3 regions of the Neorhizobium sp. PAMB6716 genome follow, and region 3 is predicted to be linked to each of the others. Evidence: riboswitches for the same ligand, from Rfam matches in the RefSeq annotation. Region 3 holds a riboswitch; each other region holds the start of a gene.
What was found. Region 3 has a riboswitch for cobalamin ahead of AC4CWH_RS19405 (ABC transporter substrate-binding protein). Riboswitches for the same ligand answer to the same signal wherever they lie in the genome.
Positions count from the first base shown of each region.

Region 1: linked by a shared signal. The riboswitch ahead of AC4CWH_RS17165 (DUF1636 family protein) and the one ahead of AC4CWH_RS19405 (ABC transporter substrate-binding protein) in region 3 are both predicted to bind cobalamin.
Region 2: linked by a shared signal. The riboswitch ahead of AC4CWH_RS11295 (CbtB domain-containing protein) and the one ahead of AC4CWH_RS19405 (ABC transporter substrate-binding protein) in region 3 are both predicted to bind cobalamin.

Region 1 covers NZ_CM177835.1:3,543,674-3,550,207, reverse strand. Annotated here, with positions in the region: gene cobD (threonine-phosphate decarboxylase CobD) at 1-386, opposite strand, end outside; gene cbiB (adenosylcobinamide-phosphate synthase CbiB) at 385-1,356, shown strand; gene AC4CWH_RS17175 (cobyric acid synthase) at 1,340-2,812, opposite strand; gene cobO (cob(I)yrinic acid a,c-diamide adenosyltransferase) at 2,812-3,426, opposite strand; cobalamin riboswitch at 3,526-3,732, shown strand; gene AC4CWH_RS17165 (DUF1636 family protein) at 3,862-4,287, shown strand; gene cobW (cobalamin biosynthesis protein CobW) at 4,299-5,336, shown strand; gene cobN (cobaltochelatase subunit CobN) at 5,336-6,534, shown strand, end outside.
Region 2 covers NZ_CM177835.1:2,292,916-2,299,449, forward strand. Annotated here, with positions in the region: gene AC4CWH_RS11275 (GNAT family N-acetyltransferase) at 1-171, shown strand, start outside; gene AC4CWH_RS11280 (DJ-1/PfpI family protein) at 202-774, shown strand; gene AC4CWH_RS11285 (hypothetical protein) at 785-1,123, opposite strand; gene AC4CWH_RS11290 (CbtA family protein) at 1,120-1,944, opposite strand; gene AC4CWH_RS11295 (CbtB domain-containing protein) at 2,055-2,231, opposite strand; cobalamin riboswitch at 2,257-2,472, opposite strand; gene AC4CWH_RS11300 (c-type cytochrome) at 2,556-3,470, opposite strand; gene AC4CWH_RS11305 (c-type cytochrome) at 3,561-4,004, opposite strand; partial or broken gene AC4CWH_RS11310 (metallophosphoesterase) at 4,174-5,072, opposite strand; gene AC4CWH_RS11315 (superoxide dismutase) at 5,573-6,175, opposite strand; gene AC4CWH_RS11320 (branched-chain amino acid aminotransferase) at 6,403-6,534, opposite strand, start outside.
Region 3 covers NZ_JBZAYW010000002.1:171,361-177,894, forward strand. Annotated here, with positions in the region: gene AC4CWH_RS19400 (FecCD family ABC transporter permease) at 1-973, opposite strand, end outside; gene AC4CWH_RS19405 (ABC transporter substrate-binding protein) at 991-2,025, opposite strand; cobalamin riboswitch at 2,218-2,459, opposite strand; gene AC4CWH_RS19410 (hypothetical protein) at 2,477-3,034, opposite strand; gene AC4CWH_RS19415 (hypothetical protein) at 3,655-3,867, shown strand; gene AC4CWH_RS19420 (EAL domain-containing protein) at 3,867-5,012, shown strand; gene AC4CWH_RS19425 (hypothetical protein) at 5,009-5,422, shown strand; gene AC4CWH_RS19430 (LuxR C-terminal-related transcriptional regulator) at 5,653-6,534, shown strand, end outside.

The sequences.
Region 1 (6,534 bases), on a different replicon from region 3:
ATCCGCGCATGTTCGCCATAGGTCGGCGACAGGATCGCGGCCCGTCGTCCAGCAACGGACAGGGCGCCGAATACGGCCTCCACGATCAACGGCAGCAGGATATGCGTGCCGGGTGCGGCGGCCAGATGATCCGGCGAGGGCGCACCATAGGTTTCCGAGGCAAGCTGCTTCAACCGCGCCAGATCATCAGGCTCCGGCAGGCGGGAGAAAGCGGTGGCGGGGATGGGCGAATAGGCATAAGGGTGCGGGTTGATGCCGGTGGAGAGATCGATCCACGGTTTTGGCGCCTGCGGAAACATGAGAGCCGCGCGCGCCAGATTGCCGCCGTGATCGATTGCCTGCCGCGCCTCGTCGCGCCCCTGTTGTCGATCCTGTCTGTCATTCATGGCTTTTTCTCTCGCCTTCCTCGCTTTGCTTATTGAACGGCTTGTCGGTTATCCGCAATGGCTGGTGGATCGCATCGGCCATCCCGTCATCTGGATTGGCGCGCTGATCAGCCGGCTGGAAAAGCGGTTCAACGATCTCGACCTGCCGTTCGGGCAGCGCAAGCGCAACGGCTTTTTTGCTTTTTTCATCCTGCTTTTCGCCGCTGTTTTGCCAGCGCTTCTCCTCGAAAGCGCACTGGCGTGGCTGCCGCTCGGCCTCATCGTCACGGCCCTCCTCTCCTCCAGCCTGCTGGCCCAGAAAAGCCTGGAAGAGCATGTGCGGGCCGTGGCCGATGCGCTGGAAACCGGCGGACTCGAAAAGGGCCGCAAGGCCGTGTCGATGATTGTCGGGCGCGATCCCGACCAGCTGGACGAGGCCGCCGTCTGCCGCGCGGCAATAGAAAGCCTTGCCGAAAACTTTTCCGATGGCGTCACCGCACCCGCGTTCTGGCTTGGCGTCGGCGGGCTTCCTGGGGCATGCGCCTACAAGGCAACCAACACCGCCGACAGCATGATCGGCCATCTGAATGCCCGCTACAGCGCCTATGGCTGGGCGGCGGCCCGGTTCGATGACCTCATCAACCTGCCGGCCTCGCGCCTGACAGCGGTGCTGTTCATTGCAGCCGCCGCCCTTCTGCCGGGCGCGTCGGCGAAAGCGGCCTGGGCTGCGGTGCGGCGTGATGCGCGCCACCACAAATCGCCCAATGCCGGCTGGCCGGAGGCGGCGATGGCCGGTGCGCTGGGCCTCGGTCTTGCAGGCCCCCGCGTTTATGGCGGGGTTCTGGTCGAGGATCACGTGATGGGAGACGGCGGACGGCGCGAGGCAACCAGCGCGGACATTCGCCGCGCCCTTGCTCTTTCGCGTATCGCAGACCTGTTGCTGATCATCCTCTTCGGGCTCCTCGCCCTCCTCTTTACCGTGCGAGGCTGAGCAAGAGATCCAGATCGAGATGCCGTTCGAGATGGGCGGCGAGCCGGTCGAGCACGTCCTCCACGCCCTGTTCGTAATCAAGCCGCGTTTCATCGCCGCCAAGCCGCGTCAGCCAGGACGAGCGCTGGCGATCATCGGCAAACAGGCCGTGGATATAGGTGCCGCTGACCAGCCCGTCGGCTGAGCGCGCCCCCTCCGGTTCGCCGCCGATATGGGCAAAGGATCGCGTCCGGTCTGGCCCGGTCGTTTCACCGACATGCATTTCATAGCCGGCAAAGGAGTTTCCATCGGCCGTTTCGCCGGAGACTGCGACGAGATGTTTTTGCCCGGTCAACCGGGTTTGCACGTCGAGAAGCCCAAGCCCCTGTTCCACGGCACCGGCAGGACCTTCGATGCCATCGGGATCGGCCACCGTTTTGCCGAGCATCTGATACCCGCCGCAAAGGCCGAGCACCGGCTTGCCACGGCGGCGATGCGCGGCGATATCGATATCGAAGCCCGCCTGCTTCAGCACCTGCAGGTCGGCAATCGTGGCTTTCGAGCCGAGAAGCAACACGAGATCGGCATCGGCCGGAAGGACCTCGCCGGGCTTTACCCGCAAAAGCTCCACCTGCGGTTCGGCATCCAACGGATCGAGATCATCGAAATTGGAGACATGCGGCAGGATCGGCACGGCGATGCGGATTTTTGCGCCGGCCTTTGCTTGCGGCTTGGATTGAAGCGCCAGCGCATCCTCGGCCGGAAGTCTGATGGCTTCGGCAAAATGCGGCAGGAGGCCGATGGGGGCCCAGCCGGTAAAACCTTCGATCATCGTCATGCCCTCGGCAAACAGCGTCGGGTCACCGCGAAAGCGGTTGACGATAAAGGCGCGGATCATCGCGGCATCTTGCGGCTCCAGCACCAGTTTCGTGCCGGCAAGGCTTGCGATCACGCCGCCGCGGTCGATATCACCGATCAGCACCACCGGCACGTCGGCGGCCCGCGCAAAACCCATATTGGCAATGTCATTGCGCCGCAGGTTCACCTCCGATGCGCTGCCCGCCCCCTCCACCAGCACCAGATCGGCCTGCCCCTTCAAGCGGGAAAAACTGTCGAGCACGCGCGGCATCAGGCCGGCCTTGATCTCCTGGTATTCGGCAGCCTTGGCATTGCCTTCCACGCGGCCCTGCACCACCAGCTGTGCGCCAACCTCGCTCTGGGGTTTCAGAAGCACCGGGTTCATGTGGACTGAAAGCGCCGCGCGCGCCGCGCGCGCCTGCAGCGCCTGCGCCCGGCCGATCTCGCCGCCATCGGCCGTCACCGCCGCATTGTTGGACATGTTCTGCGGCTTGAACGGCAGAACGCAAAGCCCGCGCAGCGTAAAGGCGCGCGCAAGGCCCGCCACGATGAGCGATTTGCCGACATCCGAACCGGTGCCCTGGAACATCAATGCCTTGGCGGGCCTTTGCTGCGTCATCAGAACTCGATCCCGGCTTGCGCCTTCACGCCGGCCTTGAAGTGATGTTTTACGAGCGTCATCTCGGTCACCATGTCGGCGGCTTCGATCAGCGCCGGCTTGGCATTGCGTCCGGTGACGATCACATGCAGGTCGGGGCGGCGAGCTGAGAGATCAGCAATCACCCGCTCGAGATCGAGGTAATCGTAACGCAGTGCGATGTTCAACTCGTCGAGGATCAGGAGGCCGACGTCAGGCTCGGCCATCATTTCCAGCGCCTTCTCCCAGGCCCGTTCGGCAGCCGCCACGTCGCGTTTCAGGTCCTGCGTGTCCCAGGTAAAACCCTCACCCATCGTGTGCCAGATCATCCGGTCGCCAAACGCCTGCAGCGCCACGCGCTCGCCCGTATCCCAGGCGCCCTTGATGAACTGGACAACCGCCACCTTGCGACCATGGCCGAGCATGCGCAACGCAAGTCCGAAGGCAGCCGTCGATTTGCCCTTGCCGGGGCCGGTATTGACGATCAGCAGACCCTTTTCGAGGGTCTTTTCCGCCACTTCCGCATCCTGCACCGCCTTGCGGTTTTCCATCTTGCGGCGGTGGCGCTCGGCCTCGCGTTCGTCGATTTCCTTCATCGGGCTCTCCTGGCGCATCGTCGGGAGGCGGGACTATAGTCGAACCTTTTCCCGCGGCAATGCCTTGTGTCCCGCCATTGACACGCAAGCGGCTAAGCGCATAGTGACAGGGACAACGGTCTTTTCCCGGCAACGGGGAAAGCTAAGAGGGAACGTGGTGCGGTTTTTCAAAAACCTAAACCACGGCTGCCCCCGCAACTGTAAGCGGGTAGTCCGGCGCATCAGGCCACTGAAGGCAACTTCGGGAAGGCGGCGCACGGGCGACGATCCGCGAGCCAGGAGACCTGCCGTTGACGACAGATGATCCAGCCGGGCGGGGTGCTCCGGAACGGATAGTTTTCGAAAGACATGGGGCGCCGATAGCGGCCTTCCGTGTCTGCACCCCGCTATCGTTTGGCAGGCCGTTCAGGCACATCGGTAAAAGGTGGGGTGACAGTGGATTTATCAGCACGAAACGAGCGTCCCGAGACGGCGGATATCCCCGTCCATGCGGTTATCGTGCATGTCTGCGAAACCTGCCGCAGCGCCACGCAAGACCCGGCTGCCCCCCGCGAGGGCGCCGTGCTTGCACAAAACCTTGCTCACCATAACGAACCCGGCATCGAGGTGAAGAGCGTCGCCTGCCTTGCCAATTGCAAGCGTGGTCTCAGCGCCAGCATCCAGAGCAGCACCGGCTGGAGCTATATTTTCGGTGATCTCACCACCGAGAGCGGCGAGGATCTTCTCATTGGCGCGCGCCTGCTTGCCGGCTCGGCCGATGGGCTGATGCCCTGGAAGGGCCGCCCGGACAGCCTGAAACGCGGCATGATTGCCCGCATTCCGCCGTTTCCCTCCGTTGAATCCCAGAACCAGAAGCCTTGAAGGACGATCCCATGACCTCTTCCCTCGCCCGCATTCCCTGCACGGTTGTCACCGGTTTTCTCGGCGCCGGCAAAACCACGTTGCTTTCCCAAGCGCTGCAGAACATCAAGGGCAAGCGGCTTGCCATCATCGTCAACGAGTTCGGTGATGTCGGCATCGATGGCGAGATCCTGAAAAGCTGCGGCATCGAAAACTGCCCCGAAGACAACATCATCGAACTGGCAAACGGCTGCATCTGCTGCACGGTGGCTGACGATTTCGTGCCGGCGATCGACCGCATTCTGGCGATAGAACCGAAGGTGGATCATATCCTCATCGAAACCTCCGGCCTTGCGCTGCCAAAGCCCCTGATCCAGGCCTTCCAGTGGCCGAGCGTCAAAAGCCGGGTCACAGTGGATGGCGTGATCGCCGTGGTGGACGGGCTGGCGCTGGCCGAAGGCCGCGTGGCCGATGACATGGAGGCGCTGGCCGCCCAGCGGGTGAACGACGACGCGCTCGACCATGACGACCCCGTCGAGGAGGTGTTTGAAGACCAGATCGCCTGCGCCGACCTCGTGATCCTCACCAAGGCCGACCTTCTCTCCCCTGCCGATCTGGAAAAGGCCCGCGCCCATGTGAGCGCCCACCTGCCGCGTGCGGTGCGCATCGTCAATTCGGAAAAGGGCGCGGTCGATCCCGCCGTGTTCATCGGCCTTGGGCTTGCCGTCGAGGACGACATCGAGAACCGCAAGACGCATCACGACGATGAACTGGACCACGAGCACGACGATTTCGACAGCTTTGTCCTCGATATCTCCGCAATCTCCGATCCCGAAAGCCTCAGCCGGCGCATTGCCGATGTGACGGCGGCCGAAAAGGTGCTGCGCATCAAGGGGTATGTGGAAGTAAAGGGCAAACCGATGCGGCTTCTGGTGCAGGCTGTCGGCCCGCGCGTGAACCATTATTTCGACCGCGCCTGGGGTGACGGCGAGGATCGTCGTTCGCGTCTCGTCGTCATCGGCGAAAAGGGCATCGATGCCGCCCGCATCGGACAAATATTGGCGGCCTGATGCACATCCTTGCCACCACATCCTCGTCGCTCGACGATCTGATCGAACCGGTCGATCTCAACCAGACGCCGGGCGATGTGGTGGTGCTGTCCTTTACCGACAGCGACCTGAACGGCATGGCTTCGGCCTGGGACAGGCTTTCGCGCGCCGACCTTTCGCTGCGCCTTGCCCAGCTTTCGGACCTGCGCCACCCGATGTCCGTCGATCTCTGGATCGACAAGGTCGCCCGCCATGCACGGGTGCTGATGGTGCGCGTGCTCGGCGGTTATGATCGCTGGCGTTACGGGGTCGAAGAGCTGTCGCATCTGGCGCGCGCAAAGGGGCTTCCGCTCATTCTTCTGCCCGGCGAATGCAGCGAAACCGACGACCGCCTGACGGCTGCCTCCACCGTATCCACCGACGAGATCACCCGCCTCCTCGCCTTTTTCCGCGAGGGCGGGCCTGACAATCTCGACCGGTTGGCGTTGAGCCTTCAGGCCATGGCGGATGGTCAAGAAGATGTACGGCCGGTGGCTGAGGCTGTGCCAAAACTCGGCTTTTACCGGCCCGGCCACGGCGTGGTCTCCTTTGCAGACGCGCTGGAGGGGTTGGCGGGCAAAAAAATCCTGCCGCTCCTGTTTTACCGTTCCATGCTGCTTGCCGGCGACGTCGCGCCCATCGACGCGCTGTCGCAAGCGCTTGTCGACCGCGGCTTTGCGCCGCTTCCCGTCTTCGTGCCGGGGCTGAAGGATGCGGGCACGCTGACTTTCCTCCAAGAGACGCTGTCGCGCCTTGAGCCTGCCGCGATCATCACCGCGACGGCTTTTGCCAGCCACGCGGAGCCGGACGGAAAAACCCTGTTCGACCGGCTTGGCGTTCCGGTTTTCCAAGCGGTGATTGCCACCACAAAACGCGAGGCCTGGATCGAGGGCCAGCGCGGGCTCGGACCCTCGGATCTTGCCATGCATGTGGTGCTGCCGGAACTCGATGGCCGCATTCTCGCCGGCGTGCTCTCCTTCAAGGCTGAGCGCGAAGGCGATACGGCCTATGGTTTTTCGGGCTTTGCCAATCGCCCGGAGCCGGACCGCGTGGAGGCCGTGGCAGACCGCATCACCCGGCATCTGGCGCTTCAGCAGACGCCACGGTCTGAGCGCCGCATCGTTATCCTGATGCCGGATTATCCCGGGGCTGCCGGCCGTACCGGTTATGCCGTTGGCCT
Region 2 (6,534 bases), on a different replicon from region 3:
ATCGGCCAGCATCTGGTCAATCGTGCCCGTGATTGCGCAAAGGCGCAGGGCTGCGATTACCTCTCCGTCAGCGCCGCCACCGGCAATTTCGCCGCGCATCGTTTTTACGAGCAGATGGATTTCACCGCCCGCCCGGTCACCGGCATGCGGTTCTTGCAGGCAATAGCCTGACATTTTCCCCTCCATTGCGGGAGAGACGACATGAAACGGGTTGTCATTGCGCTGACGGACGATTTTGCCGATTGGGAATGCGCCCTGCTGATGGCATCGGCGCGCACCTATCTCGGTGTCGAGGTGGTGACCGCAACGCCCGATGGTGCCGCGGTGCGCTCCATGGGCGGATTGACGGTCACCCCGGATCTTGCCTATGCAGCACTTGATGCAGAGGATTTCGATGCGCTGGTCATTTCCGGCGGCATGAGCTGGGAAACCGGGACGGCCCCGGATTTTGCACCGCTTGCCCAGCGGTTTCACGACGCGGGAAAACTCATCGGCGGCATCTGTGCGGCGGCATCCGCCCTTGCCGCAACCGGCCTGCTGAACGACGTTGCCCATACGGGAAATGCGCTTGCCGCCCATCAGGTCTATCCGGCCTATAAGGGCGCTGCCCGTTACCGGGATCAGCCGCAGGCCGTCTGCGATGGTGGGATCGTGACGGCGGCCGGCAGCGCGCCTTTTAGCTTCACCGTCGCAATCCTGAAGGCGCTCGATCTGTGGACGCCGGAAGCGCAGATGGAGCTTTCGCCGTTTTCCGCCGAGCATCATCGGGGCTGAAACGACCGCCTCAGCCGCCCAGCACGCGGCAGGCCTTCACTGGCCCATCCGAAATTTCACCCGCCATGGCGCGACGGATATCGCGGCTGTTGAGGTGAAGGTTTCGGCCGGGGGCCAGTTTCAGCCGCGCGATCTTGGCCATGGCCGCGGCTTCGAAATGCCGGCTTTCGCTGAGGAAAAATTCAAGACAGGCCTGCCGGGAAAGGCTTTCTCCCGGGCCAGAAGGCAAAAGTGCGCGAAAGGCGAGCCGGTGGACAAGGCAGAGACTGCCCTGCCCCGGCACGCCAAACTGCAGGGCATCGAGATCGTCGCGCCAGATTGCGGAGCGATCAGGAGCGCTTTCGCTCACCGCGCCGCCTCGAAACGCTTCATCAGGAGGCCACTCAGAGAACCGAGAAGCGCCCAGAACACGAGGCTCGTCAGCGTCGCTGCCACGATGAACTGGCGTTCCAGCCCAAGCGGGGCAAGCGCATGTTCGCCGTCTGGCGGCAGCGGTGCGCCGATGAGATGCGGTGCCGCAATCAGCGCAATGGCGGCGACAGCGGAAAACCCGTCACGGCGAAATGCCAGAAGCGCGATACCGAGTGCGGTGGCAAAGGCCGTCGACAGCCACCAGATCTGGCGCGCGCCGAGATCGCCGGCGGGAGAACCCGGCAGTTCCGGCGGCAGCCCCACCATTGGCGCCAGCATGACAGAGGCAAACCCTGCAAGGCCGAAGAAAAGGCCCGTGCGCCAATCGATGGTTTTGGCAAACCCGCCCTGAATAGCGACAGACAGAAGCCCGCAGAGCACCAGCGCATAACCGATGGCCGTCAGGATATTGGCGGCTGCCGTATAGGAGAGCCGTTCCAGCCCATCGGCCGGCGCCCAGCCGTCTCCGTGGTCATGGCCCCCGTGGTCATGGCCTTCCTGACCGTGACCATCGGCATGTTCATGTGGCGCCGTTCCGGCGGCATGGACGTGGGAGGCAGGGTTTTCTGTAGCGGCCGGCACGGCAACGGGTGCTGCTGCCGCTTGCGCGTGGTCATGGCCGGCGGCACCTGCGTTTTCATAGGTTTCGGCAGACAGAATGAGCGGCGTGGTGCCAACCATCTGCATCAGCGAGACGGCAATACCGCTCACAATCCCCACCACAACGGCGGAGAAGACAATGGATCTGAACATGAAGATAACCTTATCCCGTGCGGGCAAAGCGCCTATGAACCGGACGATGTCCGGCAAGCGCGATACCCGATTTAAACGTGGCTGAACGACCTGGTACTTTTCAGATGGAGCGCGCGTTAGTGGCAGGGAAAGGCGTTGGCGTGGCGCGTATCGTGGGCAGCGTTGTGCACGGCTTCCGCATGGGAAAAACCGACGAAGCCGACGATGAACAGGCCAAGTGCGACCGCAAAAACGGCCTGGAGCATGGATGTGGATTTCGCCGAAGTGCCGGCGGTGGATGTTTGGATCGACATGCAAAAACCCCTCGTTGCATATGCGTTGACGACAGGTGCGGCGGCAGGTCTCCTGGCTCGCGGGTCGCTGTTCAAGGACCAGACCTTCCCGGTTTCCCAGTGGCCAAAACAGTCGATGAACTCACCGCTCACAGTTGCGGGGGCAGCCACGAATGAGGCACTTCTCTCGATGCCCTATCGTGTTCCCTTTTCATCCCGACAGATCTTTCATCCGGCAGGAACCGTCACACGCTCTTCTTGTGGCCCGCCACCGGGGGCCTGTCAATACGCGTCGCAACCCTGGGGTTTCCGAGTTTTGCGGATGTACCGCGATTATTCCCCTGCTCAGCGGGAAGGAACCGCCTTCAGATAGGCCGCAATTGCCTCCAGATCGCTTTTGGGCAGGTGCGAAAGGTTCTGTTGCACCTCCACCATGGAGCCGCCGGCACTGTCGAATTCAGGGGTGAAGCCGGTTTCGAGATAATTGGCGATATCGCCCTCGCTCCAGCTGCCGATGGCCTTTCCGCCGGGGGTGATGTTGGGAATACGCCCCTCGCCTTCCGGGTTCGGCCCGCCTGCCAGCCACTGTCCACTTTCAAAGCCGCCGAGCGCATTGCGCGGCGTATGGCATTCGCCGCAATGGCCGGGCCCTTCCACGAGATATTGCCCGCGCTTGACGGCATCGCTCGGGTTGTCGAGCGCAACGCGCGGGTCTGCACTGAAAAACAGCAGCTTCCAGCCGCCGAGCGTCACGCGTTGGTTGAAGGGGAAACCGAGTTCATGCGGCGGCGCAACATTGCGGCTTGCCGGCAGCGTCTTCAGGTAACCGAAGAGATCGTTCACATCCTTTGGCGTCAATCGCGCGTAGGAACTGTAGGGGAAAGACGGATAAAGATGTTCACCCTCGGGGCCAACGCCCCGCGTCATCGCATCGCCAAACTGCGCCAGCGTCCAGCGGCCGATGCCAGCCTCTGGATCGGGTGAGATATTGGGGACGTGGAACGTGCCGAAGGCCGTTGGCAACGCGCGACCGCCCGACAGGACTTTCTGGTCTTCGCCCTTGGCATCTTTCGGCGCATGGCAGCTGACGCAGCCGCCGGCCCAGAACAGGTGTTCGCCGTTTGCCACATCCGCCGCGCCGAGCCCTGCCCAATAGTCTGCCGGATGTGGTGCGGGCCGCGTCAGCGCATAAGCTGCCGCGCCGCCCGCCACGACGGCAAAGACACCCGCCAGTGCGATTTTGGCCCATGTCGATGCCATGGCCGCTCCCCGTTCATGTTCTTAAAAACCCGAATGCCCAAAAAACCGCCGCCCGACAGGGTGCCGGGCGGCGATCATAAAAGGCTGCGCTTAGCGCTTCAGACGATAGGCCTGGTGACAGGTGCCGCAATCGGCGCCCAGCGTCTGCATGGCCTGCCCCACGGCTGCCTGATCGGCGGGCATGGAGGCCAGAACCGTTTCGGCATCGGTGGAAAGCTTCATGGACTTGGCCTTGAAGTCATCCATGTTCTGCCAGATGGCCGGCGACGCCGCCGTTTCCATGCCCGTTTCGGAACCGGCCGGAAAATGGTTGGGGAAATCCTTGGCGGACGCGCTGATCGTTGAAAGCGCCGTCTTCACGGTGGCTGCGTCATAAGGCTTCTGGCCCTTGGCGATGGCGCCAAGTTCACCCATGGAGCCGCCGATCTTCTTCATCAGCGCCTGACGCTCGGCCTGCGGCTCGCCGGCGGCAAACACCACGCCGGCGCCAAGACAGAGGGCCATCACGGCCGTGGATACCCGTTTCAAATTCATGCTCATTCTCCCCTTGTCGCAGGCCATGGAGGCACCGCACGCTGCTATGTCGGCGCCATGATTACATCGTATGCATTTGAGAGAAATGACATTTTTCTGCTCACACAGAGATGTGAACACCTGCGGCAAAAGGCAGCGAAGGGCCTGTCCTGCCCCGCGTGTCTTCAGCCTACGCGGCCGACTGACCGATGGCCCGCATCCCGGCGTTGATGGTGGCACCGGTAATGGTAGCGCGTGACAGATGCCGGCTTTCCTCGCGCCCGTAGCCGGTAATGGCAAGGTGGTCGGCATGAACATCCACGACGGCAAAGGCGCTCTGGCGTTCGGTATCCACCATGCCACGAAAGTTGACGAACCAGCAGGAACCGGCCTTTGCCACGCCGCCCGCATGATAATGCCCGCAGAGATAGGCAATCACCTGCGGCGAGGACGACAGCAGATCGGCAAGCGCGCCGCTATCCCAAAGATTATGATCGCCTGCCGGATAAAGCGGAAAATGCCCCATGACGATGACCGGCCGGCCCGAAGCTTCCGCAGCCTTCAGCTCTCTGGCGATCCAGTTGAACTGGCGGTCGGAGATGCCGCCGTTCCAGTCCATGGCATTGATCGCGCCCGGCTGCGCAGGCCATCCAGCCGGGCCTTTGCCTCGGCATGCCGCTCGGCATCACCCGCCGTTGCAAACAGGCTTTCCTCGCAGCCATCGATGACAAGGAAACGGATGCCGGCGCGGGTAAAGGCATAATAGGGTGCGGGCATGCCGAGCCGATCAAACACATGCGCAATCTTCTCCGGTGCGACGAGAAAATCATGATTGCCCGGCAGGAACAGGCATTCGTGGCGCGAGCGGCCAAAAATCTCGAGCGGCGCATCAAAGCTTGCAAAATCGCGGTCGATGAGGTCGCCCAGCGTCATCACGAAAGACAGATCCTCCCCCTCGAATGTGGCGATCGCTTCGGCAAGCTTGCCAAGGCTGTTTCGAAAATGCCGGTCGAGACCCGTGTTGGGCTCGAGATCGGCATATTGCGGGTCGGCGATCACGCCGAAGCGGAGGAGCGGCTGATTTGGCATGATTTTGCCAATAGCGGCATGGCGTGACAGGGGAATGACAGGGGAGCGGGCTGTGGATGGACGGCGGCGGTGGCGCGGATAGCAGTGGGCGGCGGGTGGCAGCGCGAGTGGCCCCCTCATCCGCCTGCCGGCACCTTCTCCCCGCTGGGGAGAAGGGAGAAGGAGGCACCGCCTTCACCAGTCTCTCGCCGCAAGACGAATGATGAGGCGGCACAACGCTGCGGCATGTCCCTTCTTCCCTCGGGGAGAAGGAACATGTGGCCAGCGCTTCGGTTCAATCTCCCTTCTCCCCTCGGGGAGAAGGTGGCGGCAGCCGGATGAGGGGGCGGCAACCACCGACGCTTCGGCATAGTAGCCCCAAAGGCGGCAGCGACCAGAACTGCCGGACAGTCGCCCCCAGCCTAAAAACCACACGCGCCGCCGGACAACCACCCAAAACACAAAAACGCCCGGCGGGAAAACCCGCCGGGCGTTCAACTTTCAAACCTTTTCCGAGCAGCTTACTTGGAAGCGGCTTCGTACATTTCCAGCACGTAATCCCAGTTGATCAGGCTGTCGACGAAAGCTTCGAGATATTTTGGACGGGCGTTGCGGTAGTCGATGTAGTAGGAATGTTCCCACACGTCGACGCCGAGGATCGGGGCGGCACCGTGAACCAGCGGGTTCTCGCCATTCGGGGTTTTCGAGATGACGAGCTTGCCGTCCTTGACCGAAAGCCAGGCCCAGCCGGAGCCGAACTGCGTGGTGCCGGCAGCGATGAAATCGGACTTGAACTTGTCGTAACCGCCGAGATCGCTGTCGATGGCTGCCTGCAGCTTGCCGGGCAGATTGTTGCCGCCGCCGTCCTTCTTCATCCACTTCCAGAAATGGATGTGGTTGTAGTGCTGGGCAGCATTGTTGAAGAGGCCGGCATGGGTGCCGAACGACTTCTTGACGACTTCCTCGACCGACAGATCGCCAAAGCCTGCTTCAGCAGCCAGCTTGTTGCCGTTGTCGACATAGGCCTTGTGGTGCTTGTCGTGGTGATATTCGAGCGTTTCCGCCGACATGTAGGGGGAAAGCGAATCGTAGGCGTAGGGAAGTTCCGGAAGTTCAAAAGCCATGATCTTACTCCTTTTCGGCAAAACAGCGGTCTGAGTGGTGATCGGGAACATAGGTGCGCGCGCCACAAGAGGCAACGGGCCGGAGCGCAATTTTAAACGCGCTCGTGTGTCCTGTCGCTAACGTTTCAGATCGTGTTTGGTTTGCCCGGCGCATGCGATTTTTTGCGCGCGCCGGGTTTGGACGACGGGCGAAGGCCGCAAGACCCCGCCCCTTGGCAAAGACAAACTCAGGCGGCCGCGCGGGCCCAGTCCATATAAAGCTGCAGCGCCTTGCGGGCGACCGGGCCTTCCTGGAATTCCTGGCTTTCCAGCCGGTTGACCGGCACGATCTTGGAATAGTTGCCGGTGGTGAAAATCTC
Region 3 (6,534 bases):
GGGCAAAGGCGGGGGCGCCAAAAAGCGCCGTCACCACGCCGATTGGCAGCACCTGACCCTGGATGAGAATACGCGACAGAACGTCTGCCGCAATCATGAAGATGGCGCCGACGATGGCGGCGGCCGGCAGAAGAACGCCGTGGCGCACGCCGACCAGCATGCGGGTGGCATGCGGAATGACCAGCCCGACAAAACCGATGGAGCCGACCAGCGACACCATGACCGCCGTCATCATCGCCGTCGTTGCAATGAGGATGACGGTAACCCGGCGCACCGGAATGCCAAGCGAGGCGGCCGATTCCTTGCCGAAGGCAAAGGCATCCAGCGCGCGGGCCTGCCCCAGGCAGATGACAAGGCCGACGATTGCCACCGGCAGTGCCAGCGTCACATCCGGCCAGCGCACACCTGAGAGGTTGCCGAGCAGCCAGAACATGATGCCGCGCGCCTGTTCGGCATTGGCAGCTTTCGTCACGACAAAGGAGGTCAGCGCGTGAAAGAGCTGCGAGCCTGCAATACCCGCCAGAATGATGGCGGCCGAGCCGCGCCCGGCACGCATGGCCAAGAGGCTGACCAGCACAAAGGCGATGACGGCGCCGGCAAAGGCGCCGAGCGGCAGGCCGATCATGCCGCCGCCGAGCCCCAAGATCGCAACCGATACCGCGCCGGTGGACGCACCGGCGGAAATGCCGAGCACGTAAGGGTCGGCCAGCGGATTGCGCAGCAGCGACTGCAGCACGACGCCAGACAAGGAGAGCGCCGCCCCGCAGCAGGCGGCCACCACCACACGCGACAGCCGGTAGCTCCACACGATGCCTTCATCGATGGCATCAAGCGGGTAACCGGCGCCGAACAGGCGGTTGGCGGCAGTTTTCGCCACCACCTCGAACGGAATTGCCGTTTCGCCGATGGCGGCTCCAAACCAGAGCGCGAGTAGAAGGGCAGCAAGGGCAGCACAGGCTGCCCCCACCGCCATGCGCGTGCGGCTGTGCTTCAACGCGAAAGGCCCGCCTTGGCAATCGCATCGGCCAGAACCTCGATGCCATCGATGGTGCGGATGGTCGGGTTCATCGTCTGCGCGTCCATTTCCACCACATGACCGGCCTTCACCGTCGGCATCAGGCTGACAACCGGATCCTTCTGCAGGAAGGCCGTCTTGACGGCGATGTCATCGGCGGGATAACGGCGCCGTTCCATGCGGGCGGTGACGATGATCGACGGGTTGGCCCGTGCAATCGTTTCCCAGCCGACGGTTGGCCATTCCTCGTCGCTGTCGATGACGTTTTCTATGCCGAGCGCCTTCATGATGTAGCCCGGCGCACCGTTCTTGCCGGCCACATAAGGGTCTGCGGCAAGCGTTGCGCTGGAAAACCAGAAGACGGCCGATAGTTTTGACGTGGCGCCTGCCACCTTGGCGCGGGCGGCCTTTTCGCGCGCCACAAGATCGGCCACCACCTGCTCGCCGCGATCTTGAACGTTAAAGATCCGGGCGAGGTCGCGGATTTCCTGGTAGATCAGGTCCATGCTGAAGGCTTCTGCCCGCACACCGTCGCCGCCGGAGGAATTGTCCTTGCCGATGCAATCCGACGGCGAGGTGTAGACCGGCACGCCGAGATCCTCAAACTGAGCAATCGAGCCGACGGTGCCCTTTGGCCCGACATGCCACTGGAACTGCACCGTGACGAGATCGGGCTTTGTGGCGATGACGCTTTCAAAGCTCGGGTCGTTATCGGCAAGGCGCGGCACGGCCGCATTGGCCTCCTCATAACCCTTCAGCACCGGCCCCAGCCAGACGGCCGTGCCAACCACTGTCTTGGAGAGACCGAGCATATAGAGAATTTCCGTCGTGCTTTGTCCGAGCGACACGGCCCTTTCCGGCGTTTTTGAAAAGGTAATCTGTCGCCCGCAGTTCTGGAGCGTCAGCGGATAGGTGGTTTCAGTGGCTAAAGCGCCCGAAGCGACAAATGTGGCGGCAAGGCCGGCAAAAAGCTGCAAAGCCGGTACGGCCCGGCGCAGCAACTGCGTCATGCTGGAAATCATTGGTCAAACCCTGTCAGTGTATGGCCGTCAAACGGACCTGCGATAAGGCACCTCGGCTGCAGCCAGCCTCGGTGAACGGATGTCTGGCGTTTGGGGCGCTTGAGGGTTCGACATGCGGTGCTCGCAAAAGCGAGTGTCATTCATTGTCAGCTCCTGTTCCGGGCATCCCCGCCCGTGACGTTGGACTTCAGTGCGATGGCAGGTCTCCTGGCTCACGGTTAGCGCTTCTCATCTGCCTTCCCGCACGCTTTTGTCGTGCAGTGGCATGGCGCCTTTATCAGGCGCCACAAGGATGATCGGCATCCGCTTACAGTTGCGGGGGCAGCCACGGCTTTGGACCCCAGATGGGCTCTGCACCGTGTTCCCTATTAATCCCCTCCACCGGAAAGCCGGCTCGGGGAACCATCAACGACCAGTTAAGCTGCCATACAACACCGCGTCAAGGCGCAGCATAGCCGCAATACGATCTGCCTTCGTTACGTAATGTAATATCGTTACGTTTATGAGGGCGCAAATGTTTTGTCCAGAGGGTTTCCCGGATTTTGCACAGGAGCGGCTTTGCCCGCTTGATGCGTGCTGACAGCGAATCGCCAGCCGGCAGCGTGTTCAAACTGGCGATGCTCATGACGAGCGCCTTCGACCTATCGGAAATTGTGACATGGCGTCCGGTCCCTGCCGCCTGGCGGGTTTGGCGATGGTCGATCCCGGCGGAAGGATGCGGGCATCCCGTCGCTGCTACGGGGATCGTCAGTTGCGGGTTTGCAAGCGCTCTAGGGTGCTCAACTCTTGCCCGCTCCATAATGGATCGGTGATCACGGTAGCGCGGCAAAATCTGCCCCTTTTCGGGACGGGCGCGTCGGAAACGGTTCTTGCGTGTTTTTCTTCCGTCCCGTTTTGGAGCGATACCGGAAAGAAATACTAGCGCCTGCGCCGGATCTTCTGCCATGTTGCGGTGCGACGTTACGGCAAACCGCTGTTTGCCTTGTTCTTGTCTCATTTGCAGGCGAATCTGTCGTCAGATATAGTGTTGCGGTAAAAGCTGAGCGGGTGCTTCGCCGAGCGAAAAGAGCGGCGCGACACTCCTTTTGTTCTTCGCCGTGATGGACTGGAGCCAGGGTGCGGTGCGGCCTTTTGGCCCTGCCTCGGGTCCGTTTATGCGCAGTCATGAATATGTTTTAACTGGCTTTTCATTTAGGGATCAATGCGCTAGATCGCCGCTGACGCTGATTTGCTTCGTCGACCGGCGCCTATCGCTCATTGCTTGATGTGTGAGTTGCGGTGTCGCGCATTGTTCGTCTGCGTCGCTCTTTGCAATCCCGATTGCGGGGTTGGCTGGCAACAAAGTTTCAGGCGGCAGACAAATTCTGCCGTTCTGTGTCGGTATACAGTTTGTGGCTTGAAATATATGATTTTTCCACTTTCGGCGCCGTGCCTATTCAGTGCCCAAGGTACAAAAAATGCGCAGAAAGCTTGATTTCACTATAAGTGTTACCATTGACAATAATGCGATAAATCTTGTAAAAATAACTCGCGTTTTGTTGGAACCCAGAATTCATAAAACACTGAAAAATTAACGACTTCTTAATACAAGACACCGTCGGAAAAAGGGATCCCTTTATGCAGGGTGAAATCAGCTATGATAGCTGTAATCCGGGGTATGGCGATGCGGTAGAATTTCTGCGCAAGCGCTCCTCGGACCGGGATGAGCTCGATATCGTTGGTTCCTCGAACGGTGTATTCAGGCCGTTCATCAACGAAGTGGGTAACGCTTCTTGCTATGCCGGTGGCGTTGCAGGATGCGTGTACATGATCAGCTGGAGGGCGCTTTGATGAATGCGACCGCCGCCATGTGCATTACTATCGATAATCTCGGAGATATTTCCGCGCATTTCGGCGAGGGTGTCGCCGGCCGCGTGCTGGCGGAAGTCGCCCGCCGCCTGGAGCGTTCGATGGACGCGCCGTTCAGCATTGAGAGCTGGGGCGTGGCCGCTCCGCTCGAGTGCTGCAATGGTATGCCGAGCTGGTCGCGCGTCAACGAGGCCATGTGTGCCGCGGCCGCCCTGCCCATATCGGTTGGTTATAACCGTATAGTTGTTGCTCTCAGCTGCCGCAATTCGGCGCCCGAAACCTCGGAAGCCCTGCATACGGCCTCGCAGGTCAGCGCTCAGGAATACCGCATCGACATGAGTGCGGCGGCGATTGCTTATGAAGCGCTGTTCAATGCGCGCTTTGCGCTGGTGGAGCAGCCCGTCTGCAGTGCAACCGACGCTGCAAACCTGCTTTATTCGGAATGCGTCGTGCGCCTGTCGGACGAAGATGGCCGCGTTGTCATGCCTGGCGTTTACGCGCCGGCACTGGAGCGTCTTGGTCTGACGCAGGTGTTTGATCGCCGCATCGCCCAGGCTGTGATCGCGGAACTGTGCCGCCGGCCCGACGCGGTGCTGGGATGCAATATGTCAGCGTTGTCAGCCTCGGAGGATCTGTGGTGGCGGCTGGTTTTCCCGCGCCTGGTGCGCGAGGCCGGCATCGGTCACCGCATGGTCATCGAGATCTCGGAATCGGGGCGTCCCTACAGCTTCGAGGCGGTGGTGGAGTTCGTGTCGCATATTCAGCAAGTGGGTTGCCGTGTCGCACTCGATGATTTCGGCACCGGCTTCAGTTCCATCGGATATGCGCGCCACACGCGCTTCGATGTGATCAAGATCGATGCCGGACGTATCCGCACCCGCGGTTCTGATGCGCCGCAACTGCTTGGCCATCTGATTTCGCTTGCCCGTCATGTGGCAGAAGAGGTCGTGGTCGGGGCGGTCGAAAGCGAGGCGGATCTTGTCGTCGCGCAGGCGGCCGGGGCCAAGTGGGTTCAAGGGTTCCTCTTCGGGCATCCACACAGTCTGGCGCCATTGCTGGAACGCAACCCGCAGGTGGCTTCGCTGGATACGCGCCGGCCCGTTGCCCGCGCAGGCGGTGCCAGATGAAACAGGGCGCGGCCGCAGTTCTTCTGATCGCGGCCGTCTTCGAGGCGGGCCTTGTGGCTTCGCTCGTGACGTCTCTTGTCACCGGGCAATATGATCTCGCATTCGAGATCTTGCTGTTTGTCGGACTTGTGGTCTGGGCGGTGTTTGCTTTTTGTGGCCGCGACCTGTGGACATCGCGAAACGAGCCGCTTGACCCGCTCTTCTCAGAGCGTGTCGCCGAACGTCACGCCCGTTATGGCATCTATGCTTTGCCTGTTGCGTCGGAAGACGGTGACAAACGCGGGGGAAAGCACCTGTTGCAGAGCCCGCTTCCCTTTCTGGTGGCCGTGCTTGCCGCTGCAACAGTGCTCAGCGCCGCCTTCGTTTTCTCGCTTGTCGATAACATGGCCCTCGCCGGAGCCATCGCATGAACCGCCGGTTTGGTCGCACTCGCGCTCTATTGCGGCCACGGCCAACCGGTGCTGCACAAAGACCTGCAAAGGCGGCTGGAGCGGCAGGTCCGCCGACGCTGAGCGGTTGAATGGCAGGTTTTGCATGCCATCGCACACTTCGGCAGCAGCAGGCCGCCTGCAGGCCCGGGCCAGACACACATTTTTCGTCTAAAACCCTGTCAGTTCTCATGGATTTCCAGGGAGTTGCCGTGTTTGGCCGTCGAGAGGAACTTGCCAATTGCAGCGCACCGCCGCAAGTTGGCACCATGAACGATCAGAACCGATATGCACCGCCGATCAATGGCCAGCGCCCGATCAAACGGCGCGGTCTGCTGGATGGCCTGCAACGTTCAGGCCTGCGCCGGTTAACGACGATCGTCGGTTCGGCGGGCTATGGCAAGACATCCTTTGCAGCGCAGTGGCACGAAACGCTGGTTGCGCTGAAGGTTCGTTGCCTTTGGGTGTCACTGGAACCGGAGCATTGCGACCAGCGGCAGTTTCTGTTGACGCTGCTGGATGCTCTGCAGCCGCTCCTCCCGGATGAAGGCGGCGGCCTGGACGCGGCAAGCCTGCCGGTGGCCTCGCTTTTGTCGATCCTTGCCACGCGCCTTCGCCGCATCGGGGAGCCGCTGGTTCTGTTCCTCGACGATTATCATCTGGCGCAGACCGATGCGACGGAAGCGCTGATGGCCAAGATCCTGGCGGATCGCGCGCTCGACCACCTGAAACTGGTGCTGATTTCGCGCAGCCCGCCGCGTTTTCCGCTGTCGGCGCTTCGCTTGCACGGCGAGTTAAAGCAGATCGGCGTCGGCGATCTCGGCTTTTCCGACGATGAGGCGCTGGAATTTTTTGCAGACCGCAATCTCGGGCTGAGCCGCGAGCAGATCGGTGCTCTCAACCGGCGGACCGAAGGCTGGGCGGTGGCGCTCCAGATGGTGCGGCTGCTGGTCCACGACAATCCCGAGGGGGAGGCGGTGCTGGCCTCGTTTGACGGCAGCAATACCGAAATGGGCAATTATCTGTCCGAACAGGTGTTTGTGCAGCTGCCGGGCGATATCCAGCAATTCCTCTTGCAAACGGCGGCGCTGCCG